One region of the Rhizobium sp. N324 genome, then DNA from elsewhere that is predicted to be linked to it. Evidence: predicted binding sites of a transcription regulator. Region 1 holds the regulator's gene; each other region holds the start of a gene.
What was found. The regulator LexA, encoded in region 1, represses DNA repair genes until DNA is damaged. The targets are predictions, from matches to a motif close to TGTTCNNNNTGTGTTCNG.
Positions count from the first base shown of each region.

Region 2: the regulator LexA is predicted to act here: its motif matches at 5,680-5,697, upstream of AMK05_RS35620 (ImuA family protein).
Region 3: the regulator LexA is predicted to act here: its motif matches at 2,876-2,893, upstream of AMK05_RS21700 (helicase-related protein).
Region 4: the regulator LexA is predicted to act here: its motif matches at 5,047-5,064, upstream of AMK05_RS14595 (ImuA family protein).

Region 1 covers NZ_CP013630.1:2,115,116-2,122,786, reverse strand. Annotated here, with positions in the region: gene AMK05_RS10280 (pyruvate dehydrogenase complex E1 component subunit beta) at 1-80, opposite strand, end outside; gene pdhA (pyruvate dehydrogenase (acetyl-transferring) E1 component subunit alpha) at 97-1,143, opposite strand; gene AMK05_RS10270 (FtsB family cell division protein) at 1,288-1,608, opposite strand; gene eno (phosphopyruvate hydratase) at 1,742-3,016, opposite strand; gene kdsA (3-deoxy-8-phosphooctulonate synthase) at 3,158-4,003, opposite strand; gene AMK05_RS10255 (VOC family protein) at 4,003-4,896, opposite strand; gene lexA (transcriptional repressor LexA) at 5,093-5,812, shown strand; gene AMK05_RS10245 (ComEC/Rec2 family competence protein) at 5,793-7,671, opposite strand, start outside.
Region 2 covers NZ_CP013630.1:4,582,251-4,589,921, forward strand. Annotated here, with positions in the region: gene AMK05_RS22040 (error-prone DNA polymerase) at 1-3,263, opposite strand, end outside; gene AMK05_RS22045 (Y-family DNA polymerase) at 3,260-4,675, opposite strand; gene AMK05_RS35620 (ImuA family protein) at 4,716-5,660, opposite strand; gene AMK05_RS22055 (metallopeptidase family protein) at 5,822-6,259, shown strand; gene AMK05_RS22060 (DUF1737 domain-containing protein) at 6,302-6,508, opposite strand; gene AMK05_RS22065 (HpcH/HpaI aldolase/citrate lyase family protein) at 6,508-7,413, opposite strand; gene AMK05_RS22070 (hypothetical protein) at 7,527-7,671, shown strand, end outside.
Region 3 covers NZ_CP013630.1:4,506,560-4,514,230, forward strand. Annotated here, with positions in the region: gene AMK05_RS21700 (helicase-related protein) at 1-2,713, opposite strand, end outside; gene AMK05_RS21705 (DUF3309 family protein) at 3,497-3,652, shown strand; gene AMK05_RS21710 (YMGG-like glycine zipper-containing protein) at 3,680-3,940, shown strand; gene AMK05_RS35310 (hypothetical protein) at 4,129-4,287, shown strand; gene AMK05_RS21715 (beta-ketoacyl-ACP reductase) at 4,379-5,104, opposite strand; gene AMK05_RS21720 (acetyl-CoA C-acetyltransferase) at 5,173-6,354, opposite strand; gene phaR (polyhydroxyalkanoate synthesis repressor PhaR) at 6,594-7,166, shown strand; gene AMK05_RS21730 (hypothetical protein) at 7,161-7,568, opposite strand.
Region 4 covers NZ_CP013630.1:3,021,452-3,029,122, reverse strand. Annotated here, with positions in the region: gene AMK05_RS14625 (hypothetical protein) at 226-468, opposite strand; gene AMK05_RS14620 (L,D-transpeptidase) at 641-1,252, opposite strand; gene ku (non-homologous end joining protein Ku) at 1,405-2,217, opposite strand; gene ku (non-homologous end joining protein Ku) at 2,229-3,134, opposite strand; partial or broken gene dinB (DNA polymerase IV) at 3,348-4,448, opposite strand; gene AMK05_RS14600 (hypothetical protein) at 4,468-4,824, opposite strand; gene AMK05_RS14595 (ImuA family protein) at 5,113-5,868, shown strand; gene AMK05_RS14590 (Y-family DNA polymerase) at 5,789-7,303, shown strand; gene AMK05_RS14585 (error-prone DNA polymerase) at 7,300-7,671, shown strand, end outside.

The sequences.
Region 1 (7,671 bases):
CCTTCCTGCTTCAGCCATTTGGACAGCGTGCCTTCTTCCATCGTCGGAGAGAGGGCGGGCATGAGGATATCGATAGGCATGGGTTCCCTCCCCCGATTAAAGCAGAATGTCGGTGTAGAGCTCGGATGCATCCGGCTCCGGATCGGCCTGGGCGAAATCGGCGCTGTCGGCGACGATGTCGCGGACATCCTTGTCGATCGCTTTCAGATCGTCTTCGGAGGCCCAGCCCTTTTCGATGAGGCGCGCCTTGACCTGCTCGATCGGATCCTGCTCGGAGCGCATCTTCTGCACTTCTTCCTTCGAGCGATATTTCGCCGGATCGGACATGGAGTGGCCGCGATAGCGATAGGTCAGCATTTCGAGAATGATCGGGCCCTTGCCGGAGCGGCAATGTTCGAGCGCCTCGTCGGCGGCCGCCTTGACGGCGCGCACGTCCATGCCGTCGACCTGGATGCCGGGAATGCCGAAGCCGGAGCCGCGTAGCGAGTAGTTCGACTGGGCGGTGGCGCGGGCCGTCGAGGTGCCCATGGCATAACGGTTGTTCTCGACGATATAGACGATCGGCAGCTTCCAGAGAGCCGCCATGTTGAAGCTCTCGTAGACCTGGCCCTGGTTGGCGGCGCCATCGCCGAAATAGGCGATCGAGACGTTGCCGTTGCCGCGATAATGATTGGCGAAGGCAAGACCGGTTCCGAGCGAGACCTGGGCGCCGACGATGCCGTGGCCGCCGTAGAAATGCTTCTCTTTCGAGAACATGTGCATCGAGCCGCCCTTCCCGTGGGAATAGCCGCTGCGGCGGCCAGTCAGTTCGGCCATGACGCCGCGCGCTTCCATGCCGGTGGCCAGCATGTGGCCGTGGTCGCGATAGGCGGTGATGACTTGGTCGCCTTCCTTCTGCGCCATCTGCATGCCGACGACGACAGCTTCCTGACCGATGTAGAGGTGGCAAAAGCCGCCGATGAAACCCATGCCGTAAAGCTGGCCGGCCTTCTCCTCGAAGCGGCGGATCAGCAGCATCTCGCGATAGGCCTTGAGCTCCTCGTCGCGATCGAAGTCGGCGACAGGGCCTCCGTTCGATGCTTTCGCTGCAGGTTTTGCTGATGTTTTCCGGCTGGAAACCGTCGCGGTCTTTCGCGGCGCCATTCAACCCTCCCTATGGTTTGTCGGTTCTCGGTGCCGCGTACCATAGGGAAGAAACATGACCACAGCAATGCCATAATTGCATGGCTCGTATTCGGCACTAAACTATTGGAAATAAGCAGAAAATTCCAATTAACCTAATTCCGGTTAATTGGAATAATGGTTGAATATGACGATCTCGTCCGCGCGCGACATATTGAGCTGATAGCGCGCTTTTTCGTCCAGCATATCTTTGTCGAGCGAGCCATCACTCAGCAGCGCGACCTGATTTTCCAGATGTTCGCGCTTCGCCTTCAAGATCGCAAGCTCTTTTTCACGCGCGACGCGCTGGTGCTCGAACGTCTCCGTTGCGCGCAGGCCGTAATCGCCGTGAATGCAATGATAACCGAAATAGGAGAGGAAGGCGACCGTCATGGCCGGAATGACGAAGCGGCCGAATTTTCTCTTCTTATGATGCTTTGTCCACATACACGCATGCTCTTGAACGCATTACCAATTCGTTCAGCATAACGCCCAGAGATTAACCGTTCGTTGACCGTAAAAACGGCCAACAAAAAACCCGCGCCGGGAGGGGCGCGGGTCTTGTCGAAAGCAGATTCGATCAGCCGCGGATGATCGAGCGGCCGGCATACTGGGCCTGGGGGCCGAGGCCTTCCTCGATGCGGATCAGCTGGTTGTACTTGGCGAGCCGGTCGGAACGCGACAGCGAGCCGGTCTTGATCTGGCCGCAGTTGGTGGCGACCGCGAGATCGGCGATGGTCGAATCTTCGGTTTCGCCGGAGCGGTGCGACATGACAGCGGTGTAGGCAGCCTTATGCGCCGTGTTGACTGCGTCGAGCGTTTCCGTCAGCGAACCGATCTGGTTGACCTTGACGAGGATCGAGTTGGCGACGCCCATGCGGATGCCGTCGCGAAGACGGGCGGAGTTGGTGACGAAGAGATCGTCGCCGACGAGCTGGGTCTTCTTGCCGGTGAGGTCGGTCAGCGTCTTCCAGCCATCCCAGTCATCTTCGGCCATGCCGTCTTCGATCGAGATGATCGGGTACTTGGCGGCAAGTTCGGCCAGATATTCGGCCATGGCGCCCGATTCGAGCGTGCGGCCTTCACCTTCGAGGACGTATTTGCCGTCCTTGAAGAATTCCGTCGAGGCGCAATCGAGGCCGAGGTAAATGTCCTCACCCGGCCTGTAGCCGGCTTTTTCGACCGACTTGACGATGAAGTCGAGGGCTTCCGAAGCGCTCTTCAGGCCCGGTGCGAAACCGCCTTCGTCGCCGACATTGGTGTTGTGGCCCTGAGCGGCCAGTTCCTTGCGGAGCGTGTGGAAGACTTCCGACCCCATGCGCACGGCTTCGGCGATCGTATCGGCGCCGACCGGCAGGATCATGAATTCCTGGAAATCGATCGGATTGTCGGCATGAGCGCCGCCGTTGATGATGTTCATCATCGGCACCGGCAAGAGGCTCGCGGAAGCGCCGCCGACATAACGGTAGAGCGGCAGGCCCGAGGCCTGGGCGGCAGCCTTGGCGACGGCCAACGACACGCCGAGGATAGCGTTGGCACCGAGGCGCGACTTGTTCGGCGTGCCGTCGAGCTCGATCATGATGTTGTCGATCTGGATCTGGTTTTCGGCATCGATGCCGCCGATCGCGTCGAAGATCTCGGTATTGGCGGCATCGACCGCCTTCTGCACGCCCTTGCCGAGGTAGCGCTTGCCGCCGTCGCGCAGCTCGACTGCCTCATGGGCGCCGGTCGAAGCGCCCGAGGGAACGGCCGCGCGGCCCATGCTGCCGTCTTCGAGATAGACGTCGACTTCGACGGTGGGGTTGCCACGGCTATCGAGAATCTCGCGGGCGATGATATCGGTGATTGCAGTCATGGGTTCTTCCTGCTCGGTGGGTGATCAATCGTTCGAAGCCTGTCATAATCGAAGGCGTGCAAATTACAATGGCGCATTGCGGCACCTTCGACCTGCATGTCCGATCGTCGCTATAACACGAACATGTCAGGCTTTTGACTGTCAGCCCTTGGCGACAGCATCGAAGGCCAGCAGCTTTTCCAGAAGCTGCGGCATGTCCTTGAGGTAGACCATGTTCGGGCCGTCGGACGGTGCGTTGTCGGGGTCCTGGTGGGTTTCAACGAAGACGCCGGCAATGCCGGTCGCGACCGCCGCGCGCGCCAGCGTTTCCACGAATTCCCGCTGACCGCCGGAGGATTCCCCCTGCCCGCCCGGCTGCGCCACCGAATGGGTCGCATCGAAAATGACCGGCGCACCCATCGACGCCATGATCGGCAGCGAGCGCATGTCGGAAACCAGCGTGTTGTAGCCGAAGGAGGCGCCGCGTTCGCAGAGCAGCACGTTCGGATTGCCGCTGGCGTTGAGCTTCTTCAGCACGTTCTTCATGTCCCAGGGGGCAAGAAACTGGCCCTTCTTGACATTGACGGCACGGCCGGTCTCGGCGGCGGCGATCAGAAGGTCGGTCTGGCGGCAGAGGAAGGCCGGGATCTGCAGGACATCGACCACCTTTGCCACTTCGGCGCATTGCTCGGCGGTGTGAACGTCGGTCAGGACGGGAAAGCCGAACTCCTTCTTGAGATCGGCGAAGACCTGCATGCCCTTTTCAAGGCCGATGCCGCGCTCTGCCGACAGCGAGGTGCGGTTCGCCTTGTCGAAGGAACTCTTGTAAACGAGACCGATGCCGAGCTTTGCACAGAGCTCCTTCAGCGTGCCGGCAACCATGAAGGCATGGTCGCGGCTCTCCATCTGGCAGGGGCCGGCAATCAGCGACAGGCGGCCGGTATTGGAAAAGGTGACCTGGCCTGCGCCCGCGCCGATCCTGACTTCCGAATTCGTATCAGTGCTCATCATCTTTCCTCGAAGGCGAAAAGCGTGCCCTGCCCGGGCGCCGGCTTCACCAGAATACGATTGTTCTTGCGCGTGTAGGTCACTCCGTTAGCAGCCAAATGCGCTTCTGTCACGGCAAGATCGGCGACGGTGAAGCGGATGGCCCGGCCGCGCAGGCCGCGGTCGGCGGATGAGACGGCAAACTCGAAATAGGCCTCCAGCCCTTCCGGCGTCATCAGGCTGATTTTCGCATTCGGCGCCGCGATATTGACGCCGAAACCGGTTTTCTCGACGGCCGACTGCGCCATGACAAGGCTGACGAAACCGGCGAAGGCGGAGGCATCAGGCGCGCACAGCGCGATCTCGGCGATGCCGGTCACGCCATTGGCATGTGTCTCCAGCGCGCCGCGGTCGGCCGGCAATGGATTGATGCGTTGGCAGGTGAAGAGAAAGAAATCGGGTGCCCGCAGATCCGCGGCAAAGGCCAGTTTGAAGCTGCCGATGCCTTTGGAACCGTCCGGCATTTTCATCAGCCGGCTGAACTCCAGCATCTCGCCGGCGCTCAATCCGCCTGAAATGAAGCTTTGATGATCGAGGCCGGCATCCTCGGTGCCGAAAACCACGGCCGAAAGCCCCTCATCGCCGCAACGGAAGCGGAAGGCCCGGTTGCGGGCGGTGAAGACATTGCCTTGCCGCGCCGAGGACTCGCTCTCCTCGACGCTCGCGATACCGAGCGGCTCCAGATAGGTCTTGTCGGCGAAGAAGACGCAGGCATTTTCCGTTCCGAAGGGATGACGGGCATCGGCCGCAACGGTGAAGCCGAGCTTGCCGAGTCTTTCGCGCGCCAGATCGATATTGACGACCGGCAGCACGACATGATCCAGTGGGTGCGGCTTGGCGGAATTCGTGTTCATGATATCCCCTCCTGCAATTGCGAAGAGATGTGCGACGGCGCCTTCCTCAATGCAAGACATGGCGCCGATCCGGCGAATGAAAATAAAAATCTCAACGAGTTGGCGCCAAGTTTTACGGAAATTTAGCTACTTGCGGAACACATATGGAACATATAGTGTCTGTTCTGGATTTGTTTCAATCAGGGGTCACACGCCGATGCTCACGCGCAAACAACAGGAGCTTCTCCTTTTCATTCATGAGCGCATGAAGGAATCCGGCGTTCCACCGTCCTTCGACGAGATGAAGGACGCCCTGGATCTGGCCTCGAAATCCGGCATTCATCGCCTGATCACGGCGCTTGAGGAACGCGGCTTCATTCGCCGCCTACCGAACCGCGCCCGGGCGCTCGAGGTCATCAAGCTTCCGGAGGCCTATAGCCCCAGCATTCAGCCCCGGCGTGGTTTTTCGCCGAGCGTCATCGAGGGCAGCCTCGGCAAGCCCCAGCCGGTCGCCGCCCCCGCACCCGCAAAACCCGTCGCCGACAACGGCAACTCGGTCTCGGTGCCGGTCATGGGCCGAATCGCCGCCGGCGTTCCGATTTCGGCGATCCAGAACAACACCCACGACATCGTCGTTCCCGCCGACATGCTCGGCTCGGGTGAGCATTATGCGCTGGAGGTCAAAGGCGATTCGATGATCGACGCCGGCATCTTCGACGGCGACACGGTGATCATCCGCAACGGCAGCACGGCAAGTCCCGGCGACATCGTCGTCGCCCTCGTCGATGACGAGGAAGCGACGCTGAAGCGCTTCCGCCGCAAGGGCGCCTCGATCGCGCTTGAAGCCGCCAACCCGGCTTATGAGACCCGGATCTTCGGGCCAGACCGCGTCAAGGTGCAGGGCAAGCTCGTCGGTCTCATTCGCCGCTATCACTGACGCTGGACGGGCCGGTTTCGGCGAAACTATTGCTGCGCCAGTCATAGGCGCGATGGCGTATCCACGGCCGCGACAGGCTCTCGAATGCGGTTGCGACCTCCAGGCCGGCGTCCGCGAAGCGCAGCTCGACGGAACCGGTCCTGCGTAGCGTCTCACCGGTAAAGAGCGTCGCGCCCGAGCGGCAGCTATTGAAACGCAGGCGGACAGACGTGACGACGATATCGGAGGCATCGCAGGCCGGACCGAGATAGGCGGCATTGTCGATGACGGTGACGACGCGCCCATTGCCAAGCCTTGATGTGCACCAGGCCTTTTTGACACAGGAAAAGCGGTTTGTTTCACCGCCCGCCGCCGCCCGCATCGCCGTCCTCGCTTCGATCTGCTGATCGTGGGAAAGCCTGACGCGGCGGTCTTCTCCCTCCGGCGGGATAGCAGGGCCTTCCAACATCTTCGGTGGATGATGTGTCGGCAGGACCAGTGCTCTCTGCCACTGGTCGAAAATGAAATCCGGCGGGTTTTCGCGGTTGGAAGCCATTGCCGCCACTGCAACGAGCGCGACCAGACTGCCATCCTCCGAAATCACCAGATCCGGCGGCCGGGGGACCGGCAGAACCAGCAGGAAGAGCGTCGAGACGGCGAGGGTCGATGTGCCGGCATGGCGCAGCCGGGTGCGCAGCAGTGTCAGCAGCAGGAAGCCGGCCACGGCGACGGCGAAATACCAGGCGGGCAAACGGCCGACGCCGATATCGCCGCCCCAGCCGGACACCGTCTTGGCGACAGCGATCACCAGATCGAGGCCGAAGCCGACGACCTCCCAGAGCGGAGCGTCCAGGCCGAACGGCATGAGCAACATTGCCAGCAGCCCGGCCGGCATGACGATGAACGAGATGATCGGCATCGTCGCGAGGTTTGCCGGCAGGCCGTAGGCCGTCAACCGATGAAAATGCTCGATCGAAAACAGCGCCGTGGAAAAACCGCCGATCAGCGAGGTCAGCAGGACGCCACCGAAGAAACCGGCGACCGCAACGACCGGCCGGAAGATCGGCAGCTTGAGCAACGCGTTTTCGCGGACGCGCCGGTCCTTCCACAACTGATAGCCCGATACCAATGCCAATGTCGCGGCAAAGGACATCTGGAAGCTCGGGCCCAGCACTTCGGAGGGTGAAATGGCGATGATGACAAGCGCCGAGAGAACGACATTGCGCAGGCTGATCGACGGCCGATCGAAGAAGACGGCGATCAGCATGATGGCCATCATGATGAAGGCGCGTTCGGCCGAGACCCCGAATCCGGAGATCAGGTAATAGGCGGTGACGGCGGTGAGCGCGCCTGCGGCGGCGATCTTCTTCGTCGGATAGGCCTGGGCGACGCCCGGAAAGAGGCTGAGCAGCATCCGGAAGCCGACGAAGAAGATGCCGGCCGACAGCGCCATGTTGAGACCCGAGATCGCGACGATGTGGGCAAGGCCAGACTGGCGCAACGCCTCCGTCGTCGCATTCGAGATGGCGCGCCGCTCGTCGGTCACCAGGGCGGCGGCAAAGGCGCCGGTATCACCAGGCAGGATCGACCTGATGCGGTCGCCGATGCTGCTACGCAACCGGTAAAGCCATTCGAGCATAGCTTCCGACGGCGACCTTGCACCCTGCGGGCTCGCCGCCAAATCCTTCTCAGGGGCGCCGTAGAAGAAGCCGTTGGCGCCGATGCCGTCGAAATAGGCGCCGAAGGAGAAGTCATTGAGTTCGGGAAGTGCGGGGCCCGAGGGCGGCGTTAGCCGCGCCCTGCCGGTGATAATGTCGCCGATCTCGAAAGGCGTGTCGGCGCCGCGGACAATCGCGGTTACGCGCCCCGGCGGCCGCTTC
Region 2 (7,671 bases), 2.2 Mb from region 1:
CCGAGCGCCGGCGTCATGTCCTCGATTTGCTCGACGACGGTATGGATCACGCCGCTCTGGCTTTGCAGCCTGCCGCGGATTTTCACCAACCGGGCGCCCATCACAACCGAGCGGTATGTGTCGAAGATTTTCGGCCAGACGATCGCATTGGCGACGCCGGTCTCATCCTCGAGCGTCATGAAGATCACGCCTTTGGCCGATCCCGGCCGTTGGCGCACCGGCACCAGGCCCGCAATCGTCACCCTTCTGCCGTTGGCGACTTTCAACAGATCGACATTGCGCGTCACATCGGCATGCCGCAATTCCTCGCGCAGGAAGGAGACCGGATGCGCCTTCAGCGACAGCGAGAGATAACGATAGTCCTCGATGACCTGCTCTCCCGGCAGCATGTCCGGCAGCTTCGTTGCCGGCTCAGCCTGGAGATCGACATGACGGACCTGCTCGAAAAGCGGCAGCTCCTCGGCTGCGCTCTTCACATCCAAGGCCCGCACCGCCCAGAGCGCGTCGCGTCGCGATAGCTTGAGGGATTGGAAGGCATCGGCATCCGCCAGCCGCTCGATGACGGATTTCTGCAGGCCGGACCGCAGCCAGAGGTCCCGAACGGAACCGTAGCCTCTGCCTCGATGTTTGACGAGCAGCTCCATCTCCTTATCCGAGATGCCCTTGATCTGCCGAAAGCCGAGCCGCACCGCATGCCGGGCCTTGATGATCCCGCGCATCTCACGGTGATGGAAATCGACAGCATTCGGATCGAAAGCAGCCTCTTCCAGACCGCAATCCCAATCGGATTCATTGATGTCGACCGGCAGGATCCTTACCCCATGCTCGCGTGCATCCCGTACCAGCTGCGCCGGCGCATAGAACCCCATCGGCTGGGAATTCAGCATCGCCGCGCAGAAGACGTCGGGATAATAGGCCTTGAGCCAAGAGGAGGCATAGACGAGCAGCGCAAAGGAGGCGGCATGGCTTTCAGGGAAGCCATATTCACCGAAGCCTTTGATCTGGTTGAAACATTGCTGCGCGAATTCCCGAGCATAACCCTTTGAGGCCATTCCCTCGATGAACCTCGTCTCGAAATTGCCGATCGTGCCGGTTCGCTTGAATGTCGCCATCGCCCTGCGAAGCTTGTCGGCTTCCGCAGGCGCAAAGCCTGCAGCGGTAATGGCGATCTGCATCGCCTGTTCCTGAAACAGCGGCACGCCGAGGGTTCTTTCCAGAACCGTTTTCAGCTCCTCGCTTGGATATTCGATCGGGATATTCCTGGCCCGCTGCTCCCGGCGCTTCAGATAGGGATGCACCATATCGCCCTGGATGGGGCCCGGCCGGACGATCGCCACCTCGATGACGAGGTCGTAGAACAGCTTCGGCTTCAGGCGCGGCAGCATGCTCATCTGCGCCCGGCTCTCGATCTGGAAGACGCCAAGCGTATCGGCCCGGCCCATCATCTCGTAAACCGGCCTGCCTTCGTCCCCATGTTCCCTGTTGCCGAGATCGGCGAGCGTCTTCTTCACGCCGTAATGCAGTTCAAGCAGCGAAAAACCCTTCCGCAGGCAGGTCAGCATGCCGAGCGCCAGCACATCCACCTTGAGGATCTTGACGTTGTCGAGATCGTCCTTGTCCCATTCGATCATGTAGCGGTCCGGCATGGCCGTCTTCATGATCGGCACCACCTCGTCGAGCCGGTCCCGCGTTATGACGAAGCCGCCGACATGCTGGGTGAGGTGGCGCGGGAAGCCGAGAAGCGCGGAGGCATATTTCAGCACGTTCCTGGTGACCGGATCCTTGATGTCGAGGCCGGCCGCCTTGGCATCGCGCTCGGAAAGATTGTCCTCCGACCAGCCCCAGACGAGACTGCTGATCGCCGACTGGACATCTTCCGACAGTCCGAAGGCCTTGGCGACCTCGCGGCCGGCCGAGCGGGTACGGTAGGTCGTTACCCCCGCCGTCAGCCCGGCATGTTCTCTCTTATAGGTTCTGTAGATGAACTGGATGACCTCTTCGCGCCGATCATGCTCGAAATCGACATCGATATCCGGCGGTTCGTCGCGGTCCATCGAAATGAAACGGTCGAACAGCAGCGTGCTCTTTTGAGGATCGACTTCCGTAATTTCGAGACAATAGCAGATGACCGAATTTGCCGCCGATCCGCGCCCCTGGCACAAGACCTTGAGGTCATAACGGGCGTGCTGGATGATCCTGTAAACCGTCAGGAAATAGGAGGCGTAGTTCTTATCGCCGATGAGTTTCAGTTCATAATCGATCTGCTGCGCCACTTTGGACGGCACACCCTCGGGATAGCGCCTTGCGGCTCCCGCCCTCGTCAGCCTATCGAGCGTCTCCTGCGGCGTTTCGCCGGGATCGTTTTCAGGCGGATAATTATGCTCCAATTCCTTCAGCGAAAAGGTCAGCTTATCGAAGAAAGCCTGGCTATTTTCGATCGCAGCCGGATAGTCCCGGAATATCCGGGCCATTTCACGTGAATCCTTAAGGTAGCGTTCGGCATTCGGCGCCAGCAGGAATCCGGCTTGCGCTATCTGCACGTGCTCCCGGATCGCGATCACCACATCCGAAAGCGGCCGGCGTTCGGGATGATGGTAAAGTGGCTGGTTGGTCGCAATCAGCGGCACGCGGTTTCGCGCCGCAAGCATGGCAAGCACCGCAAAGACCTGCCGGTCGCGGCCGTCATAGGCCGGGGCCAGCGCCATGAAAAAATCCTTGCGGAACCGTCTGCGAAACCGTTCCAGATAATCTTCCAGCGCCGACTGGCCTGACTGACGATCGACAAGAGTGCGATCGGGAACAAGCGCGAGCATCATCTCGTCTCCCCATTCCATGAGCTCGGCTTCCGTCAGGAAGCAGCTTCCCTTGACCGCTTCTTCCTTCAGATTGCCGGCGCTGAGAAGGCGGCAGAGATTTGCCCAGCCCCGCCGATTGCGCGGGTAGGCGAGGATATCCGGCGTGTCGTCGCAAAAGACCAGACGGGCGCCCGGCTGAATCCGGATGGGATCGAAAATCCTTTCCGTTTTCCCGTCCTTCTCCGCCTGGGCCAGGATCGCATCTCTGTTCCTGTATCTCTCCTCGAGCTGCAGCGCCTGCGCATGCGCCCTGACGACGCCGGCAACCGAATTCCGGTCCGCAATGCCGAGACCGCCGAGCCGGAGATGAGCGGCCTGGACGACCATCTCTTCCGGACTGGAGGCGCCCTCGAGAAACGAAAAATTCGTTCTCACGCCGATCTCGAAAAATGCCGGCCCGCTTTTCATGCAAACACACCGTGCATGAACCAGCGAGGATCGAGTTCCCGGCCATAGAAACCGCGACGATAGATCCAGAAGCGATGTCCGGCCTCGTCCTCGATGCGGAAATAGTCACGCGCCTCGGCGTCATCCCCATCGATCCACCACTCCATGGCGATCCGTTCCGGCCCTTCGCTTCTTGCCACCTGATGCTGCATGCGCCGCCAGCGGAAGATCTGCGGCGGACCATCGGGCACTTCGGCAAGCATGATCTCGACCGGCTCCGGCGTTGCGAAGAGCCGCAGCGGGCGCTCCTCGCGGAAAGGAAGCTGGATGCCCTGCGCCGCCTTCCGCCTGGGAAGAGCATCCATCACGGGAACCGTGATGACGGCGCGTTCCGGCACATGGCTCTCGCGGAGCTGGAAGCTTTGCAGGCAATCCGCACCCAGCCGGGCCGAGACCCGGTCGACGAAAACAGAAAGCGAGATCTCGCCCTGACGGTCGCCCTCGAAATCCGCCTGGGCCTCGTTGAAGGGATCATGCCGCAGCACATTCAACCGCAGGATTTCGAAACCATAGCCGGCATCGAGATCGTCATAAACCGCCTGCAATCGCTCGGAAAAAAGCCCGGCAATGAATTTTGGTTCACGAAGCGGCTGCGAAGCACCGACGGAGATACGAAAGACCCTGCCGTCGACGCGGAACAGCACCAGTTCGAACACCCGTCCACCGATCCCCCGCGTCTCCAGCGACGGCTGCAGCGACACGGCGACCTGCCGCGTGACGGCAAGGATCTGTTCTTCCGTCCCGATGGGCTCGATCAGGCGGCTTTCGGCCGAGAGGCTGGCGACCGGACGCCGCGGCGAGACCGGCTCCTCCTCACGTCCCAGCGCCTGGTCGAGCCGCAGAAGCAGTCCCGGGCCGAACCGGCGGGTCAGCGGCGCGCGCGGTGCATCGATGACGTCGCCGATATATTTCAGGCCGAGCTTCTTCAGCGCATCGACGGTTTGTCCTTCCAGCCGCAAGGCTGCCACCGGCAAGGACATCAGCACCTGCTTCGTCTCCTCATCCTCTATCACGCCGCCTCGCCCGAAGCGCGACGCGGCCCAGGAAAGGCCTGGCGAGGATGAGATGGCGCCGCGCGCATCGATTCCCATATGAAAAAGCCGCGACAGCACATCCTTGAGAAGCGGCTTTTCCCCACCGAAGAGATGGGCGCAGCCGCTAATGTCAAGAAACAGGCCGTCCTTGCCGTCGAACGCCACCAGCGGCGTATAACGGTCGCACCAGTCGGCAATGGCCTCCAGCAGCCGGCGGTCGGCCGCCGGATCCTCTTCCGCGACCTCGAGCATTGGGTACATGGCCCGCGCTTCGGCAACGCCCTGGTCCTTTTTCAGCCCCAGCCTTTCGGCCAACTCGTCCAGCGCCGTCAGCCGCATGGCATTGTTGAGTTTGCCGGAACAGACGATAGGCGGTGCCTCAGGACGCCCTGTCGAACGCCAGGAGAGCCCCCATCGCCTGCGGGCGATGCGGTCCGTTGGCAGATGCGGAAAGCTGAGCGCCAGAATGCGCTGACTGCTCGCCTGGAGAACGAAGGAGGTTTGGCTCGGCGACGGGGAGAAATTCGCGTCCATGGGGGTTCCACTCCAGAAAAAAGCAGAGCGGGGCCGGATTGCGCCCCTTCTCCAGCGTGAGACGGAAAATCGGATTGCCGATGCTGCCGGAAAGCTTCGATCCATCCGGCAACGGCCGCAGACCGGATGGCGCCGGCTCGACATGCAGACGGAAGGCCGCACTGCTTGCCTCTTCCGCCCCGGCCTGGCGGACAAGAAAGAGCGGACGGCGGGCAGCACGCGCCCTGAGACTGAGCCTGCGGCTTTCGGTCAGGCCGAAATGGGCGGGATTGCCTCGCACTTCGAAGATGACCGCCGAAAAGGCAGCGCTTTCCACCGCGGTCTCCACCAGCCAGAGCGCCTCGTCCAGCTTGCGCGGCGCGGCATGGAAAAACCGCTCCGGGCTCAGCCCGAAATCCCGAAGCCCGGGAACATAGGGACGGCCGGCCTCCAGCGTGCCGACAGCATCGCCGATCCAGAGCAGCGGGGAAAGCCTGCCGGCATCCGCCTCTTGGCTCTGCAGCCGCGCGGCGACGGCCAGCGCCAGCCCGCTTGCCGCACCGGCATCACGCGACAGAGCGGAGCGGAATTCGGTGATCGCATCGAGCGGCAGGCCGCCTTCCAGCGCCTCATCAAGCGATTCCACCCCGAACGCCAGGGGCGGCAGACTGCGCCTCTGCCGTGTCTTGCCTCCGTCCGCCAGGGCTTCCCGCTCCGCTGCCGCAAGCGCCGGCGCGGGCTTCCCCTCCAATCTGGCGATGGTTTCGCGGAGCGCAAAAAGCCGCTCGCGCGCCAGGGCGTGCTGCGCCATGGCGTTCTCCAATCCGTCTTGTTCCTGTTATGTTCTTATAGATTCCAGAGAGCTAATGAAGAGTCAACGGCCATTTTCTATGAATTTATTCCTGCCTTTGATTCCGCACTCGAAAACCGGCGATAAAGGTTCTATATGGGCCCGCAAAGGAAGGAATATTCATGGCCCGCATAGACCAGAGCGATGATTGGCGGGACCGCCATGCGCCGACGATCAGCACCTTCGAGTCGCTGGCCATGGAGGCCTATAGCCATCTGCCGGATGAATTTCGCCGGTTGACGACCAACCTCACGATCGAGATCGAAGACTTCCCCGATGACGATGTTTTCGAGGACATGGCGTTGGAAACCCCTTTCGATCTGCTCGGCCTTTTCGAAGGCAGGGGCATTTCCGAACGTTTCACGGTGGAAACCGGCGAGATGCCGAACCGCATCCGCCTCTACCGGCGCCCCATTCTCGATTACTGGGCCGAGAATGACGAGACGCTCGGCGATATCATCACCCACGTCCTGATCCACGAAATCGGCCACCATTTCGGGCTGAGCGACGACGATATGGAGCGGATCGAGGCAAGCGCTGAGGAAGCCGCCGAGCGCTAACGCATCGCCCGAAAAAACCGGCATCGCTCGGTGCTGTAAACCTTACTGCTCGGAGAGCTTCATCTCGGGATGGTAATCCTTGCCTTCGACGGTCTTGACGACCGCCTGGCCGCACTGCATCGCGCCGGTTGCGGCATTGAAGGCATAGGTCGGCGAGCCCTCCAGCGACCAGCCCTTGTTGAGGGCGGCGGTGACCTTGTGGCAGAAGGAAGCGTCGTCGGGACCGGTCAGGAAGCGGTAAAGTTTCATCAGGCGGGCTTTCTTGCAGAAATCAGGCGAGCTTTATGAACCAGGCTTTCGGCTTGGACAAGATGCAGCCGCTCGATCATCCGCCCGCCTGAATTGATGACGTTCAAGCCATCGGAAGCCGGATCGGCAAAAGCCGATATGATCGCCTCCGCTTCCGCAATCGCTGCCGGGTCCGGGCCGAAATGCCGATTGGCGGGCTCGATCTGCGTGGGATGGATCAGCATCTTGCCGGCAAAGCCCATGGCCCGGCCCTGCAGGCATTCGGCATCGAAACCCTGCTCGTCCCTGAAATCGTTGAAGACGCTGTCGATCGCATCGAGCCCGTAAGCGCTGACCGCCAGGACGACCTGCATCAGCCACGGCACGAGATAGGTTCGTCCCGGCTGCGGCAAGACGCCCGTTTCCTTGCGCAGATCGTTGAGGCCGACGACGAGGCAATCGAGCCGCGAGCCCGGCGTCCGGCCGGCTTCGGCGATCGCCCCGGCATTCAGCACGCCGCGCGGCGTCTCGATCATCGCCCAGATGCGCAGTTCCTCCGGCGCATCCGCATCGGCGAGCAGATCGCCTATATCGGTAATACCGCGAGGTCCCTCCACCTTGGGAAGGAGGATGGCATCGGGCAAAAGCGCCTTGACCAGATCCAGGTCCACCGGACCGAATTCGGATGACAAAGAATTGATGCGAATGATCCTTTCCTTGCCTTCAAGCGGCGGCCCCGCAAAAAAGGCGCGCAGATTTTCCCGCGCTTGCCCCTTCTTCTCGGGCGAGACGGAATCCTCCAGATCGAAAATAACCGCATCGCAATCAAGCGAATGGCTTTTTTCGAGCGCCCGGAGATTGATGGCGGGCACGCTCAGCACCGAGCGGCGCAGATTTAAGGAACGGCGAGGGGGTATTTGGCTCATCGATCATTAGTGCCAAGCTTCGCAAAGCCGGGCAAGACAACAAAAAGCCATGCTTGCCTTGCAGAGAAGAAAAAGAAGGACACATTCCTTTCCGTAGAAAGGTACCAAACCCCATGCAGAACATTCGCTCCATCTTCTTCATGCTTGCCGGCGCCAGCGTTTTCGTGGCCATGCTGCTTCTCACCTTCTCGGTGACGCTTGCCGTCGGCGGCATTCTGACCGTGCTGATGGTCGGCCGCGCACTGTCGCTGAAGATGA
Region 3 (7,671 bases), 2.2 Mb from region 1:
ATGCCGTCTCCGTGGGAGCGGAAGCGTCATCCGGAGCGGATGCCTCGATCGCTTGATCAGGAGCGGCGGTTTCGGTCGCCACCGGCGTGTCGACATCAACCGAAGCCGCCTCGGTTGCGGAGGGCTCGGCAGCCGTCTCTTCCGCCGCGCCGTCGGCATCGTCGTGATCGGCCTTTTCGGCCGTCTCGTCGGCAGGCGTTTCCGCGGTGGCAGTCGGCCCCGAGGCCGCATCCTGCGTTGCAAGATGTGCCGATGCTTCTTCCGCCTTCACCGCATCGGCGCGATAGCCGAGACCCTTGAGGATTTCTTCCATGTCCTCGAGCGTGGCGCCGAGGATCGACAGCATCGCCGTCGTCGTCGTGAAGCGGCGGCCGTCATAGGCGCCCTCCGGGCGGTTTGCCTGACCTGGCTTCCACTGCAGCAGCGGCCGTATGATATCGGCAAGCCGTTCGAGGATGTCGATGCGCACGGCGCGCTTGCCGAGGAAGCGGAAGCCGGCGAGCTTGTAGAACATCCGCTCGAAACTCGGATCGGTGACGACGGAGGTGCGGCCGGCGGCAAGCACCGGAATGAGATCGCCGTAGCCCGGCTTGTCCAGACCGTCGTTCTTCAGCGCCCAGAGCAGCGTGATGAGCTCGGCCGGCGCCGGCTTCAGAAGTGCCGGGACGAAGATATGGTAGGCGCCGAAACGCACGCCGTAGCGGCGCATCGAGGCGCGCGCCTCCTGGTCGAGCGATTTGACCTCCTCGGTCACGTCGCGGCGGAACAGCACGCCGAGATTCTCGACGAGCTGGAAGGCCAGCCCCTTGGCCAGACCCTGCAGGTCCTCGGCGCGCGACAGATCGTCGAGCGGCTTCAGCACCGTGCTGATATGATGATTGACGAAGCGCTCGACACGGGCGGCGACATGATCGCGGGCATTGCCCGTCAACTGTTCGTCAGCCAGCAGAATCACGCGCGGACGCATGACGTGCTCGCTGCCCGAAAGCCGCGCCACCGGGTCGCCGATCCAACGGATCAACCCGTCCGAGCCGATTGCCAGGTCGCTGTTGCCGGCGGCGTGGATTCGCGCCGCACGGGCCTCGAATTCGAGCGCAAGCGCTTTTTGCGACGCAGCCTGAACCGCCTTGGCATCCGGTCCGTCCGTTCCCGCCACCGGCGTGAAACGGAATCCGCTCAATTGCCCTACATGATGTCCTTCAACGAAGACATCGCCATTCACACTGATTTCAGCTTCCAGCATCGCATTCTCTCTCAGGCGCTTCATGAGCACAGATGTCCTGCGATCAACAAAGCGTTTCGTCAACCTTTCATGTAACGCGTCGGACAATCGATCTTCGATTTCCCGCGTCTTTTCCTGCCAGTGTGTCGGATCGGCAAGCCAACCAGGCCGATTCGAAACATAGGTCCAGGTTCTTATCTGCGCGATTCGCGCCGAAAGCGTGTCAATTTCCCCATCTGTCCGATCGGAGCGATGAACCTGCTCCGCAAGAAATTGCTCATTTACCGTGCCATAGCGGACGAGATCGGAAAAGAGGGTCGAGATAAGATCGGCATGTTGTGCCGGGGTGATACGCCGATAGTCGGGAAGCGCGCAAGCCTCCCACAGTTTTTCGACGCGGGCCGGCCTGTCGGCAAGGTCGATGACCTCGGGATAACGCGAAAGCTGTTCCAGCGCCTGCTGGTCGACCGCAGGCAGCGCCCGCGTCAACCCCGGCACGCGCGGCCCCGCCTCGAGGCTTATCCGCAAGGATTGAATCGAGGAGAAGTCCATCTCGGTCGTGCGCCACTGCAAAACTTTGACGTTGTCGAATTCGTGCCCCTCGATGCGCTGCACCAGCTCCTCGTCGAAGGGTGAGACCTGCCCGGTGACGCCGAAGGTACCGTCGCGCACGTGCCGCCCGGCGCGCCCGGCAATCTGGCCGAGTTCTCCCGGATTGAGATTGCGGAACTGGTAGCCGTCGAATTTCCGGTCCTGGGCGAAGGCGACGTGATCGACATCGAGGTTGAGACCCATGCCGATCGCATCGGTCGCCACCAGATATTCGACATCGCCAGCCTGATAAAGCGCCACCTGCGCATTGCGGGTGCGCGGGCTGAGCGCGCCGAGCACCACAGCCGCGCCGCCGCGCTGCCGGCGGATAAGCTCGGCGATGGCATAGACCTCGTCGGCCGAGAAGGCGACGATGGCCGAGCGCTGCGGCAGCCGGGTGATCTTCTTCTGCCCGGCATAGAAAAGATGCGAAAGCCGCGGCCGCTCGACGATCGTGATGCCGGGCAGGAGCTGCTGCAGGATCGGCTGCATCGTCGCAGCACCAAGCAGCAGCGTTTCCTCGCGGCCGCGAAGATGCAGGATCCGGTCGGTAAAGATATGGCCTCGCTCGAGATCGCCGGCGAGTTGCACCTCGTCGATCGCGACGAAGGCGGCCTTGGTCTCGCGCGGCATCGCCTCGACGGTGCAGACAGAAAATCGGGCATTGGGCGGCGAAATCTTTTCCTCGCCGGTGACCAGCGCCACATTCTGCGCGCCGACCTTCTCCACCACCCGCGTATAGACCTCGCGCGCCAGCAGCCGGAGCGGCAGGCCGATCACGCCGGTCCCGTGCGCGACCATGCGCTCGATGGCATAATGGGTCTTACCGGTATTGGTCGGCCCGAGCACCGCGGTCACACCGCGTCCGCTCAGAATCATCGGCTGCGAAGTCAGAGTCATGGTCCATGCAAATGAGGCAGGCAGCCCCCGGGAAAAGAGTGCCTCCGCGAGGGAAGCCAGAGAACACATGGACAGCCGCCGCCGCAAACGCAAGGGCAGATTTCAAAATGCTTCGGCGATTACGACCTTTGCGAGTCAGGCGCGGCGCCCGGATCCGCGAATCGGAACAGCGTGAGAACGAATCAGCGACGAATCGCTGACTCCTGCTGATTCAGCTTTTGTTCACGGCTAAGTATTGATTTTGAATCACTTTTTTCCACTAGATGCTGAATCACCGTACTCCCTGCCCCTCGCATTTTCGTCGCCACGAACAACGACTCCGTCCGGCGGCGAACAATCGTAAATTGCGCCCGAAATTAACCTGTCGACCAAAGCCGGAACGAATCGGCGACGAATCGCCGACCCTGTCGGTTTCGCGTTTCGTTCACGGCCACATCTGGTGGCGACATTCCGTCCATGCGCTAGATGCGGATCGCCTACCGGCCTCCCTGCTCCGCCTTGCCCCATCGGCGTTAATCTTTCGAAAGCCGGATTCAGATGCCGTTAAGATCGATGGCGCCCGATCAAAAACGGAACGAATCGCTGACGAATCGGCGACATCGGGACCTTCTTGCTTTGTTCACCGCAACATATTGTATTTAAAGATCTTTTTAACCATACGGGCAGGTTTCCGCTGGGTCGTGGGTCAGGAGGCGTCACATTTCCTGGCGTAACCGGGAACAAAAATCGCCAATGCGTGTTTCTCGTCCATTCAAATTGCCGATGAAATGAAGGAAACACACCATGCTTGGCACGATACTTCTTGTTATCCTCATTCTGCTCTTGATCGGAGCCTTGCCGAATTGGGGTTATAGCCGTGGCTGGGGCTATGGACCTTCTGGCGGTTTGGGGCTAGTTCTCGTGATTATCATTATCCTTGTACTCATGGGCCGCATCTAAAGGCCAACAAACCTGGGGAGTTACGACATGATGAAGAAGATTGTTCTTATTGGTGCCCTCGTCGGCGCCCTGGCATCCTGCACAGCGACCGAGCAGGGCACGGCGATCGGCGCCGGCACCGGTGCGGTCATCGGCGGTGCCGTCACCAACAGCTGGGGTGGTGCCGCCGTCGGCGCCGTTGCCGGCGGTCTCACCGGTGCTCTCATCGGCCAGTCGGTGGAACGCCGCGGCTACTGCGTCTATCGCGACCGCTACGGCCGCCGCTACGAGGCCCGTTGCCGCTACTGACCGGCAAAAGCATTTCGGACTTCCCAACGGGCGTTTCGGCGCCCGTTTTTCTTTGCGCGCCTGTCAACACGGTGTTGACGATCGGTCGCGAAAGCCGAACCTACCGACTCCGTCAGGCAGGGGCATATTTCCTTCATGAGCGCAGTGGGTAGGCCAAGCCGCCCGGCGCATTTGAAAGGAACGTTTCCATGGGTCGGATTTTCCTGAATTCCGCCGTCGCCATTCTCATCGCCTCGGCTCTCCTGGCAGCCGCGATCTCAGCTCTTCGCGGCGAGGATCGCTCGCTGCAGCGCGTACCGGCCAAGGCTCCCCGACGGCATCCCCCGAACGCCGGCGACCACTCCTGAACCTCTTCAGGAGAGCATCCATACAAAAAGCGATAGCGCATCCGGCAGGACACGCTATCGCTTTCAAATCGATTCCGATTTTCGAGGTAGGTTAGACGAAGAACTGCCCGCCATTGGCCGTCAGCGTCGAACCGGTGATGAAGCCGGCATCGTCGGAGGCGAGGAAGGTCACGCAGCGCGCGATCTCCTCGGGTTCGCCGAGGCGGCCGACGGGAATCTGCGGAATGATGCGTTCGTTCAGCACCTTCTCCGGCACGGCGAGCACCATCTCGGTCCCGATGTAACCGGGGCATATGGCGTTGACGGTGATGTTCTTGGCCGCCCCTTCCTGGGCCAGCGCCTTGGTGAAGCCGAGATCGCCGGCTTTGGCTGCCGAATAATTCGCCTGACCCATCTGTCCCTTCTGGCCGTTGATCGACGAGATATTGACGATGCGGCCGAAGCTGCGGTCGCGCATGCCGGTCCAGACCTGATGCGTCATATTGAACAGGCCGGTGAGGTTGGTATTGATCACCTCCTGCCATTGCTGCGGCGTCATCTTGTGGAACATCGCGTCGCGGGTGATGCCGGCATTGTTGACGAGCACGTCGACCGGCCCGATCTCGCTTTCGATCCTGGCGATCCCCTCGCCGCAGGCCGCGTAATCCGAAACGTCCCATTTGAACACCGGAACCCCGGTGGCCTCGTGGAAGGCTTTGGCTTTTTCGTCGTTGCCGGCATAATTGGCGGCAACCCTGTATCCGGCGTTTTTCAGCGCCGCGGATATCGCCGCGCCGATGCCGCGTGTACCCCCGGTGACCAAAGCCACTCTGCTCATGCTCCGCTCCCTTTTTGTTTTCGCCCCGCCGTGGCGGGATTTTCAATCAATGACGGATCGTATGCTGTTTAAAGTGCTTCGAAGCACATGGCGACACCCATGCCGCCGCCGATGCAAAGCGTCGCCAGCCCCTTCTTGGCGCCGCGGCGCTTCATTTCGAACAACAGCGTGTTGAGAACGCGCGCGCCGGAAGCGCCGATCGGATGGCCGATCGCGATCGCCCCGCCATTGACGTTGACGATGGCAGGATCCCAGCCGAGATCCTTGGTGACGGCGCAGGCCTGCGCCGCGAAAGCCTCGTTGGCTTCGACGAGATCGAGATCGCCGACCGACCAGCCGGCCTTTTCGAGCGCCTTGCGGGACGCCGGAATCGGGCCGGTGCCCATGATGGAAGGATCGACGCCCGCCGTTGCCCAGGAAACGATGCGGGCGAGCGGCTGGATGCCGCGCCGGACCGCTTCAGCTTCGCTCATCAGCACCGCTGCAGCCGCACCGTCGTTGATGCCGGAGGCATTCGCGGCCGTAACCGTGCCCTCTTTGTCGAAGGCCGGGCGCAGCTTGCCCATTGCCTCCAGCGTGGCGCCGTGGCGGATATATTCGTCGGCATCGACCGTCACGTCGCCCTTACGGGTCTGGATGACATAGGGGATGATCTCGTCGGCAAAGCGGCCGGCCTTCTGCGCCGCCTCCGCCTTGTTCTGCGAGGCGACGGCGAACTGATCCTGCTCCTCGCGCGAAAGCTGCCACTGACGCGCGATATTCTCGGCGGTGACGCCCATGAGGTAGCCGTGGAAAGCGTCGGTCAGACCATCCTTCATCATCGTGTCGACCATCTTCGCGTCGCCCATCTTGACGCCACCGCGCAAGTGCATGGCATGCGGCGCCATCGACATGGATTCCTGGCCGCCGGCAACGATGATCTTGGCGTCGCCGGTGGCGATCTGCTGCATGCCGAGTGCGACGGCGCGCAGACCGGACCCGCAGAGTTGATTGACGCCCCAAGCCGTCGCCTCCTTCGGAATTCCGGCCTTCATCGCCGCCTGGCGGGCGGGGTTCTGGCCCTCGCCGGCAGCGAGCACCTGGCCGAGGATCACCTCATCCACTTCGCCGGCATCGACGCCGGCGCGCGCGAGCGCACCCTTGATGACGGCCGCGCCGAGTTCATGCGCAGGGACTGATGCGAAAGCGCCGTTGAACGAGCCAACGGCCGTTCGACCTGCGCTGGCGATGACGATAGATGAATTGCTCATGGTGACGCTCCTCGTTTTCGTCTCACTTACATAAGACGAAACTGGCAAAGCTTGGAGCGCAAGTCAAACGCGAAGACCGGCCGCCGTCATTTTTCGGCGGTCGCCGCGAAAGCCCGATTTCATCTGCTCTGTGAAAGGTTTGCCGCATCGCACAAAGAGATTGTCACCGGCCTTCTTTTACGTCTACAGTCTGAAGTGGAGGAATATCCATAATTCAGACGGGGGTCCAGGAGACTGATATGGCGAAACATGAGGGTCAGATAGTCATCAAGAAATACGCCAATCGCCGGCTATACAATACGGGCACCAGCACCTACGTCACGCTGGAAGACCTGGCGGAGATGGTGAAGAAGGGCGAAGAATTTACCGTCCAGGATGCAAAAAGCGGAGATGACATCACCCATTCGGTGCTGACCCAGATCATCTTCGAACAGGAATCGAAGACCGGCAACACGCTTCTCCCGATCTCCTTCCTGCGCCAGCTCATAACCTATTACGGCGACCAGATGCAGATGGTCGTGCCGAGCTTCCTCGAACATTCGATGCGCGCCTTCACCGAACAGCAGTCGCAAATGCGCGAGCAGGTGAACCGCGCCTTCGGCGAAACACCGCTCGGCAAGAACCTGCAGCTGCCGATGCAGATGGTCGAAGATCAGGTGCGGCGCAATACCGAGCTGTTTCAGCAGGCGATGCAGATGTTCTCGCCCTTCATGACGCCGCCTCCCAAGGAAAGCCGCAAGGCCGAAGCCAAGGATATCGATGAGCTGAAGGAACAGCTCCGCGCCCTTCAGAACAAGCTCGACAACCTATAATCCGATCGAGACATCCCGCCCGGCGCTTCGGATCGAGACGGCAAACCCGCCGATCACATCGATCAGAGCGATCGTCATCAAAATGAAGAAGACCTGCGTCGCAGCATCCCGGACGAGCAGAAACTCGACTAGGAAGGCGATGAATACCAGCATCGACAAGATGTGGTTGATGAGGTTGCCCGGGCCGGTTCTGGTTGCCTTCAGGATTTCGAAAAACAGCACGACAAGCGCTATGACGATGAAAAGGTCGCCGAGCGCCATGCTCCAGATCGCGCCTGATATCATCGACAATACGATGACATCGTGCTGCAGTGCCGGAATACCGCCATCGCCCATCAGGCCGAGCATCGCCAGATTGTAGAGAATAAACGGGATAATCATCAGCGGCATTGCGGCTATCATCGGCAATCTCCTTGGCGGCTGAAGGAATACTGCCGCAAACCGTTGCCCCACGGCAAGTCGCCGCAAATATTATATCGCCGAATATAAAAAGGCCGGCGTGACG
Region 4 (7,671 bases), 910 kb from region 1:
TCGGGCGTCCCCCGACCTCGGGGCCGGCGGGGGAACCGAAACTCGTTCAGCTTATGGCGGCGCAATTCGACGGCAAGGTGATCAGGCTTCCATCGGAGAAGGAGTGCCGTGTCGACGTCAGGCTGACGTCGTCGCCTGTGAGCTTAGGTTTGTCGGCGTTCTGGCCAGCAGAGATGGCCAAAAGATTAAGCCTGTCGCTCAGACGGGTATGCCCGATGGCAAGGACTACACCGATGGGTTACGCTTCCCAGACAGCAGTTGCCAGGCGCGACGCATCTTTTGGAGCCGCGAGGACATCCGCTCCTTTGCCGGAGGGACCAACATGCCGTTGCGGAAATCGGCCCAGGCCTGGGCTTCCAGCCTCGATTTTTCGGTCGAACCTTCCCGGTCGACGAGCGGGCTGCCGGTCTGATGATCGACGACCGACCACATTCCGTTTTCGAGTGCTTGTATCTCGTAGCGCTGCATGACTGGAGCCATAGATTTGCACGTCCCATACCAGCCCGTAATCCCTTTGAAATCAACTGGAGCGGTGCATCACTGCACGCATACTTTGGTGAGATGGTGAACCTCGGGTTACCCCAGCAGAACACGAGCACCGGCGTTGGCGACGAGCAGACTCCTTAGCATTTTGAAGGGATCAGCGCCGGACGATCACTTGGGTCCCCGGCCGGACCATATCGTAGAGTTCCTCGACGTCCTCGCGGTACATCCGAAAGCAACCGCTCGAAGCATTGGTTCCGATTGAGGAAGGATCGTTGGTTCCATGTATGCGCAGCAGCCCGTCGGCCAGGTAAATCGCGCGGGTTCCAAGCGGATTGGCAGGGCCGGCTTTCACAACCGCGGGAAGCCTCGGGTTCTTCTGCCGCATGCCCGCCGTTGGCCGCCACTCGGGATGCATTCGCTTGGATACCACCCGGGTTGAGCCGTACCACTGTTTGCCTTCGCGACCGACGGCAATGGGGTACGCGAACTGCTCTCCGCTCGCTGTCGTGTAGATAAGGGTGTGCTCACGCGTGGCGATGACGATGGCTCCCCTTCCAACTCGCGTCGATGGCTCCCTTCGTTCTTGCAACGGTTCCCGATAACCAGGTTCTGGCTCGTAGTAGGGAGGCGGGGGATACCGGCTGTAAGGGTCATCATACCCATAGGGGTCGTATTCCTCGTATCCATCATACGGCGCGTAAACTTGGGCTTGGGCATGCGCCGCTGTCAGGAAAAGGGCCGCAGCAAGGAGAACCAGCAATCTCATTCTTCGCCACTCGGTTGTTATAAAAGCGGTGTTGGTCCCAACCCGTGGCGTGACTATGGCGGACCGTGACCGATGGGGTTTGAATGGGTCGGCGTCCAGGAGGCGACTGCGACTTCCTTCGGTGCATTCGCGATTTCGCTCATGAGACCTGCTCAACCGGCCTTACGCGATTTCAAGTCGTTCTCGACGGACTTGCGAAGGGCATCCATGATGTTGACGACATTGGAGGCCGGAGCGGTTTCAGGTTTCTTGCCTTTCGTGGTCTTCCTCGGTTTCAGTGCCTTCTTCTTCTCCTCGATGAGGGCCAGTAAGGCTTCCTGTATGGGATCGGTGACCATGGTCGGTGACCAATGTTTCGTCCGCTGTTTGATCAGCTTCTCCACCAAGGGGAGGGCATCCTTCTCGGAGTCGCTGTCGATCCCTTCGAAGTAGGATTCTTCCGGACGCACCTCGTCGCCGAAGCGAAGGGTCCAAAGCACGATGCCTTCGTCGCGGGACTCGAGAATGACCGCTCGTTCCCGGCGACCGATGACCAGTCTGGAAACCCCAACAACCTTCGAGGCCTTCATGGCGTCGCGGATCACGGAGAAGGCCTCATGGCCGACCGGATCGTCAGGCGTTAGGTAGTGGGCTTTCTCCAGATAGGTCCAGCCGATGGATTCGGCAGGAACGAACTTTTCGATGTCAATCGTTCGCACGGTGTCGAGCGCCACAGCGTCCAAGTCTTCGTCCGTCAGGATGACATAGTCGTTCTCGCCGCGGGCGTAGCCCTTGGCCTCGTTTTCGTCCTTGACTGGTTTCCCCGTGACGGAGTCCATGTATCTGGAGACGACGCGATTGCCAGTAGCGCGATTGAGCGTATGGAAGCGAACTTTCTCGGAGTCCGATGTCGCCGGCGACATCGCCACCGGGCAGGTGACGAGGGATAGCTTGAGGTAGCCTTTCCAGTAGGGGCGGGGTGCCATTGTTCACTGTCCTATCCAGCTTTACGCTGCGGGGAGGCTGGTGCGGCGGACTTGGCCGCTCCGCGCGTCGCGCGCTGCCGTTGAGCGCCCTTGTTGGCATTGGCGGCCGTGCGTTTCGGTTGTCCAGAGGATTTGCCTGCAAGGCCCGCGCTTTCGCGAAGGGCCGCAAGAAGCTCATTGGGTTTTGAGACCTGTACCTTTTTCGGCTTGGGAAGCGACTTGCCTTCGATCTTGGCTTTCACGAGTTCCGCGACCGCCTGTTCGTAACGGTCGTCGAAGGTGGCCGGATCGAACTCCCCGAGCTTCGTCGAGATGATGTGCTTGGCGAGATCGAGCATCTCACCTTCGATCTTCAACTTCGGTATCTCCTCGAATGCGGCCTTCGAAGATCGTACCTCGTAATTGTATTGCAGGGTCGTGGCGATCATCCCGTTGCCGTGCGGGCGAATGAGTACCGTACGCATTCGCCGGAACAGGACTGCTTTCGCAATGGCGGCGACCTTCGCTTTTTTCATTCCATCCCGGAGAAGCGTGAACGCGTCCGATCCGGCACGGTCGCTCGGGGTCAGGTAGTAAGGCTTGTCAAAATAGACGTCGTCTATCTCGGAGCAGGGGACAAACGCCTCAATCTCCAGCGTCTTGTCGCTCTGGGGGATCGCTGCGGCGATCTCTTCTGGATCGATCATGATGTAACGACCGTCGTCGACCTCGAAACCCTTGGTCTGCTCCTCTTTCGGGACCGGCTCTTCGGTCTCGCCGTCGACGAAAATGCGGTTCACCCGGTTGCCCGTTGCTTTGTTGACGGTGTTGAAGGTGATGCGTTCAGCCGTGGAGGCAGCCGTGTAGAGGGCCACCCCGCAGCTGACTTCTCCAACTTTCAGAAAGCCCTTCCACTGGGCACGGTGTCCTGACGCCATGACGCGACGCTCCGAATCAGTGATTCGCGACTCAAAGTCGTGCGACGGTGATTCGTTCCGACTCGAAACGAATCATTTTTCAATGGCTTACGACCTGATGTTGAGGCTCTGAATCGGGGACGCCTTAGCCGGGTAGATTAGCGTATCGTCGGCCTACTCAGCCTATATCGGCTGTCGCTAAGCAAGCGCCTGAAACAGGAAAGGCCAGCACAGCTACGTGAACAGTAGCAACTGCGGCGGTTCGCGGTCCGCAGCCTTGCGTTCCAATGACGACAATGTCACGCCGAGCAGTCTGATGCCTCGGCTGACTGGAAAAACCGCCCGCAGCAGCGAGTTCACAGCATCCTCCAAAACGGCGTATGAGCCGCAGGGCATCGCAGTCGTCTTGCTCCGAGTGATCTGAGTGAAGTTGTCGTACTTCACCTTGAGCGTCACCGTTTTGGCGCTGATTTAATTGGCATCGCAATAGGTCCACACCTTCTCAATCAACGGCCGGATGCCTTCCCAGGCCGGATCGAACGAATGAATGTCCACCTTGAACGTATCTTCCGCGCCAAAGGATTTTCTGACGCGGTTGGGTTTAACCTGCCGGTCGTCAATGCCGCGTGCGATACCATGGAAGTAGGGGCCTGACTTTCCGAAATGGTCGATCAGGAATTCGAGGCTGCGCGCTTTGAGGTCAGCGCCGGTCTCGATGCCAAGCCGGTTCATCTTCTCGGCTTTCGCTGGGCCGACGCCGTGGAATTTCTTGACGGGCAGGACCTCCACAAAGCCCGGGCCTTTTTTCGGCGTGATGACCGCTTGGCCGTTCGGCTTGTTGAGGTCGCTCGCCATCTTCGCCAGGAACTTATTGTAGGAAATCCCTGCAGACGCGTTCAGTCCGGTAGCCGCCTTGATCTTGGCGCGTATCTCCAGTGCGATCTCGGTCGCGATGTCCATGCCTTTAAGGTTTTCGGTAACGTCGAGGTAGGCTTCGTCGAGCGAGAGAGGTTCAATCAACGGCGTGTACTCGGCAAAGATTTCTCGAATTTGGTGGGAGACGGCTTTGTAAACGTCGAAACGCGGTCTGACGAAGATCAAGTCGGGACACTTCCGCTTGGCCGTTATTGATGGCATGGCCGAGTGAACACCAAATTTGCGAGCCTCGTAGCTTGCCGCAGCGACGACGCCGCGTGCCTCCGAGCCGCCGACGGCAACGGGCTTGCCGCGAAGATCGGGATCATCCCGTTGCTCGACGGATGCGTAGAATGCATCCATGTCGATATGGATAACCTTGCGCTGTCGATTGGCTGTGTCGTGTGGCGCGTCGCTCATGGTTGTTGGGGCGATTTGCTTACGAAAGGCGGTCGCCATCCGGCGAGTCCTCGTCTTCGTCTGGCGGGAAGAGCAGCATCTCCTGCTCATATTCAAGCTTCGCGATCTGATCGAACAACGACTGCTCGTAGTTAGAAAGGATGCTGCCGAGATGCGCAAGCGTGTCGACAGGTAGCTCGCTGCCGTCATCCGCCGTCACAGCGACCCTTCCCGCGTAGACGACGTCAATATAGGCTTGGACCGTCTGCAGTTCGCTTCTCGCGAATTCGATTTTGGCCGCAATGGCGGTTATGCGCAGTTCGTCGGCAGTGACGCCGAAGGGCGTGCCCTCCAATCTCTGCTGGCTCTCGTCAAATGAGATCACGTTCTCCGTCATCTACTTTTCTCCTGTGCTTTGCACCGTATCGACAAGACGTCAGGAACGAGTAGCGCCGGGAGTTTTGGACAGGAATTTTTTCTTATCGATGACATTTTAGCGCCTGTGGACAGTTCATCCATACTCGTTTGAATCCATTCGATCTTCGGCTTCCGATCATGCCGCTGGGTTGCAGTTCGAAAGCTGCTCGCCCGCATATGCACATTGACTCACATTCCGATAGGGAACAAATAGAGAACGTACTCGCTTTTGAACGAGATGGAAACCCGATTTTGGTAAAGGCTCCGAATGGCGCAGATCGCCGCGAACCCAATTATCTCCGACCTTCGAGGTCGTATTCAGCACCTCGAAGGGGCGGTCGCGCGATCCAAGTCGGTCATTCCATTCGGTGTGGCCGACATCGACGAACGCCTTCCGGGCGGCGGGTTGGCCCATGGCGCTGTCCATGAGTTCGCCGGAGGCGGAGCAGGGGCCGTTGACGGGGCCGCGGCCGCGCTCTTTGTTGCTGGGATCGCGGCCCGGACGAAGGGCATGGTCGTCTGGTGCCTGGCTCGGCCGGACCTGTTCGCTCCCGCATTGGCCCAGGTCGGTCTCCACCCTGATCGCGTCATCTATGTCGAAGCGATCAAAGAGGAATATGTCCTTGAAGCCTTCGAAGAGGCCTTGCGGTTCCGGGGACTAGGCGCGGTCGTCGCCGAAACTGTGCGTTTGCCGATGGTGATTTCGCGCCGTCTCCAGCTGGCGGCGGAGGGTTCCGGCACTATCGGTCTGATCATCCGACGATGGCGACGGCAGACCGAGGCGGGGGATTTCGGACATCCGACGGCAGCGGCAACGCGATGGAGGATATCGGTTCTGCCCTCCGAGCCACTTCCAGTTCCGGGCGTTGGGCGAGCCCGATGGTTGGCCGAGCTGATCAGGGTCAAGGCAGGTGAAAGCGCAGATTTCGAAATAGGTGCATGCGATGCCAAGGGTCGTATCAGTCTTCTTTCCGACGCTGGCGACAGATCGGATCAGACGCGCCGATCCGTCCATCCCGGGTGACGGTCCGCTGGTCGTTGTCGCCAGGAGCGGCTCGAAACGATGGCTATCCGCTGTCGACGCAAACGCCGGCAGGCATGGCTTGCACGTTGGCATGGCCGCTGCGAAGGCCCAGGCATTGGTCCATGGTCTTCATATGGTCCATGCCGATCCCGCCGCAGATCGTGCGGCGCTCGAACGGCTGACGCTCTGGGCGCTGTCTCAATATTCGCCGGTCGTGGCAGCCGATCCGCCGGATGGCATCGTGATGGACACTGAAGGAGCCGATCATCTCCAGGGCGGCGAGGAGCTGATGCTGTCCGGTCTCGTGAACCGGTTTCGTGCACGGGGTCTGCCGGCTCGTGCGGTCGTCGCCGATACCTGGGGAGCTGCATACGGTTTGGCGCGGTCCATGATGGCCGAGACCAAGGTCATTTCCGCAGGGAGGACTGCTGACGCAGTTGCGCGGCTTCCGCTCTCGTCGCTGCGGCTCAGTTCCGAGACCGTGATCAGTCTGCGCACTCTCGGCTTCCAAACCGTTGGCGAGCTGGCCGCGACACCGCGTGCGCCGTTGGCCCTTCGCTTTGGTCCTGAGATCGGCCGTCGTGTCGACCAGATGATGGGCCGTATTGCCGAGCCGATTGATCCGATCCGTGGTCCCGAGATCATCGAAGTCCACCGTGCTTTCGCCGAGCCGATTGGCGCAGCAGAGACCATCGGAAAATACATCGCGCGGCTCGTGACGAAGCTCTGTCTGGAACTCCAGGCAAAAGGACTGGGTGTCCGCCGCGCCGACCTGATCGTCCACCGCGTCGACAATACGATCCAGGCACTACGGGCAGGGACAGCAAAGCCCGTGCGCGACGTTGGCTGGCTGACCAAGCTGCTGCGTGATCGCATCGAGAAGATCGATCCCGGGTTCGGCATCGAGAAACTCAGTCTCGCCGCAACCATGGTCGAGCCACTCGAGGACAAGCAAATCGCTTCCAGCCTGGTAGAAGATGCCGCGGTCGATGTCGGTGCTTTCGTCGATGTCCTGGGCAACCGAGGAACCTATCGCATCTATCGCGTGGCACCGGTCGCCAGCGATGTCCCGGAGCGATCGATCCAACGCGTATCGCCCGTGGCCGCCGAAATTGGACAAAACTGGCCGATGACCTGGCCACGTCCGGTCCGCCTGATGGACCGTCCTGAACTAATCGAAGTCATGGCTCTGCTACCTGATCATCCGCCCGTCTGGTTTACGTGGCGCGGCAAACGGCGGCGTGTGAAGCGGGCGGACGGACCGGAGCGCATCTTCGGAGAGTGGTGGCAACGAACGTCGGAATGGGCTGCCGTCCGCGACTATTTCACAGTCGAGGACGAGAGCGGCGAGCGCTACTGGATTTACCGCTCCGGCGACGGCGTCGATCTCGATACCGGCTCGCATCGCTGGTTCATCCATGGAATCTTCGCATGAGATACGCCGAACTCCATGTCACGACCCATTTCAGCTTCCTCAGAGGTGCATCCTCGGCGGAAGAGCTGTTTGCGACGGCAAAGGAACTGGGAATCGAGGCGCTTGGCATAGTCGACCGCAATTCGCTCGCTGGCACCGTGCGGGCGCTCGAGGCGTCTCGTGCCACAGGCCTACGGCTGGTCGTCGGCTGCCGGCTCGATTTGGCGGACGGCATGTCGATCCTGGTCTACCCTACGGACCGGGCCGCCTATTCGAGGCTAACCCGGCTGCTGACGCTCGGCAAAGGCAGAGGCGGCAAAGCCAACTGCATCCTCACTCTCGACGACGTCGCCATCTATTCCGACGGCCTTATCGGCGTCCTCGTGCCC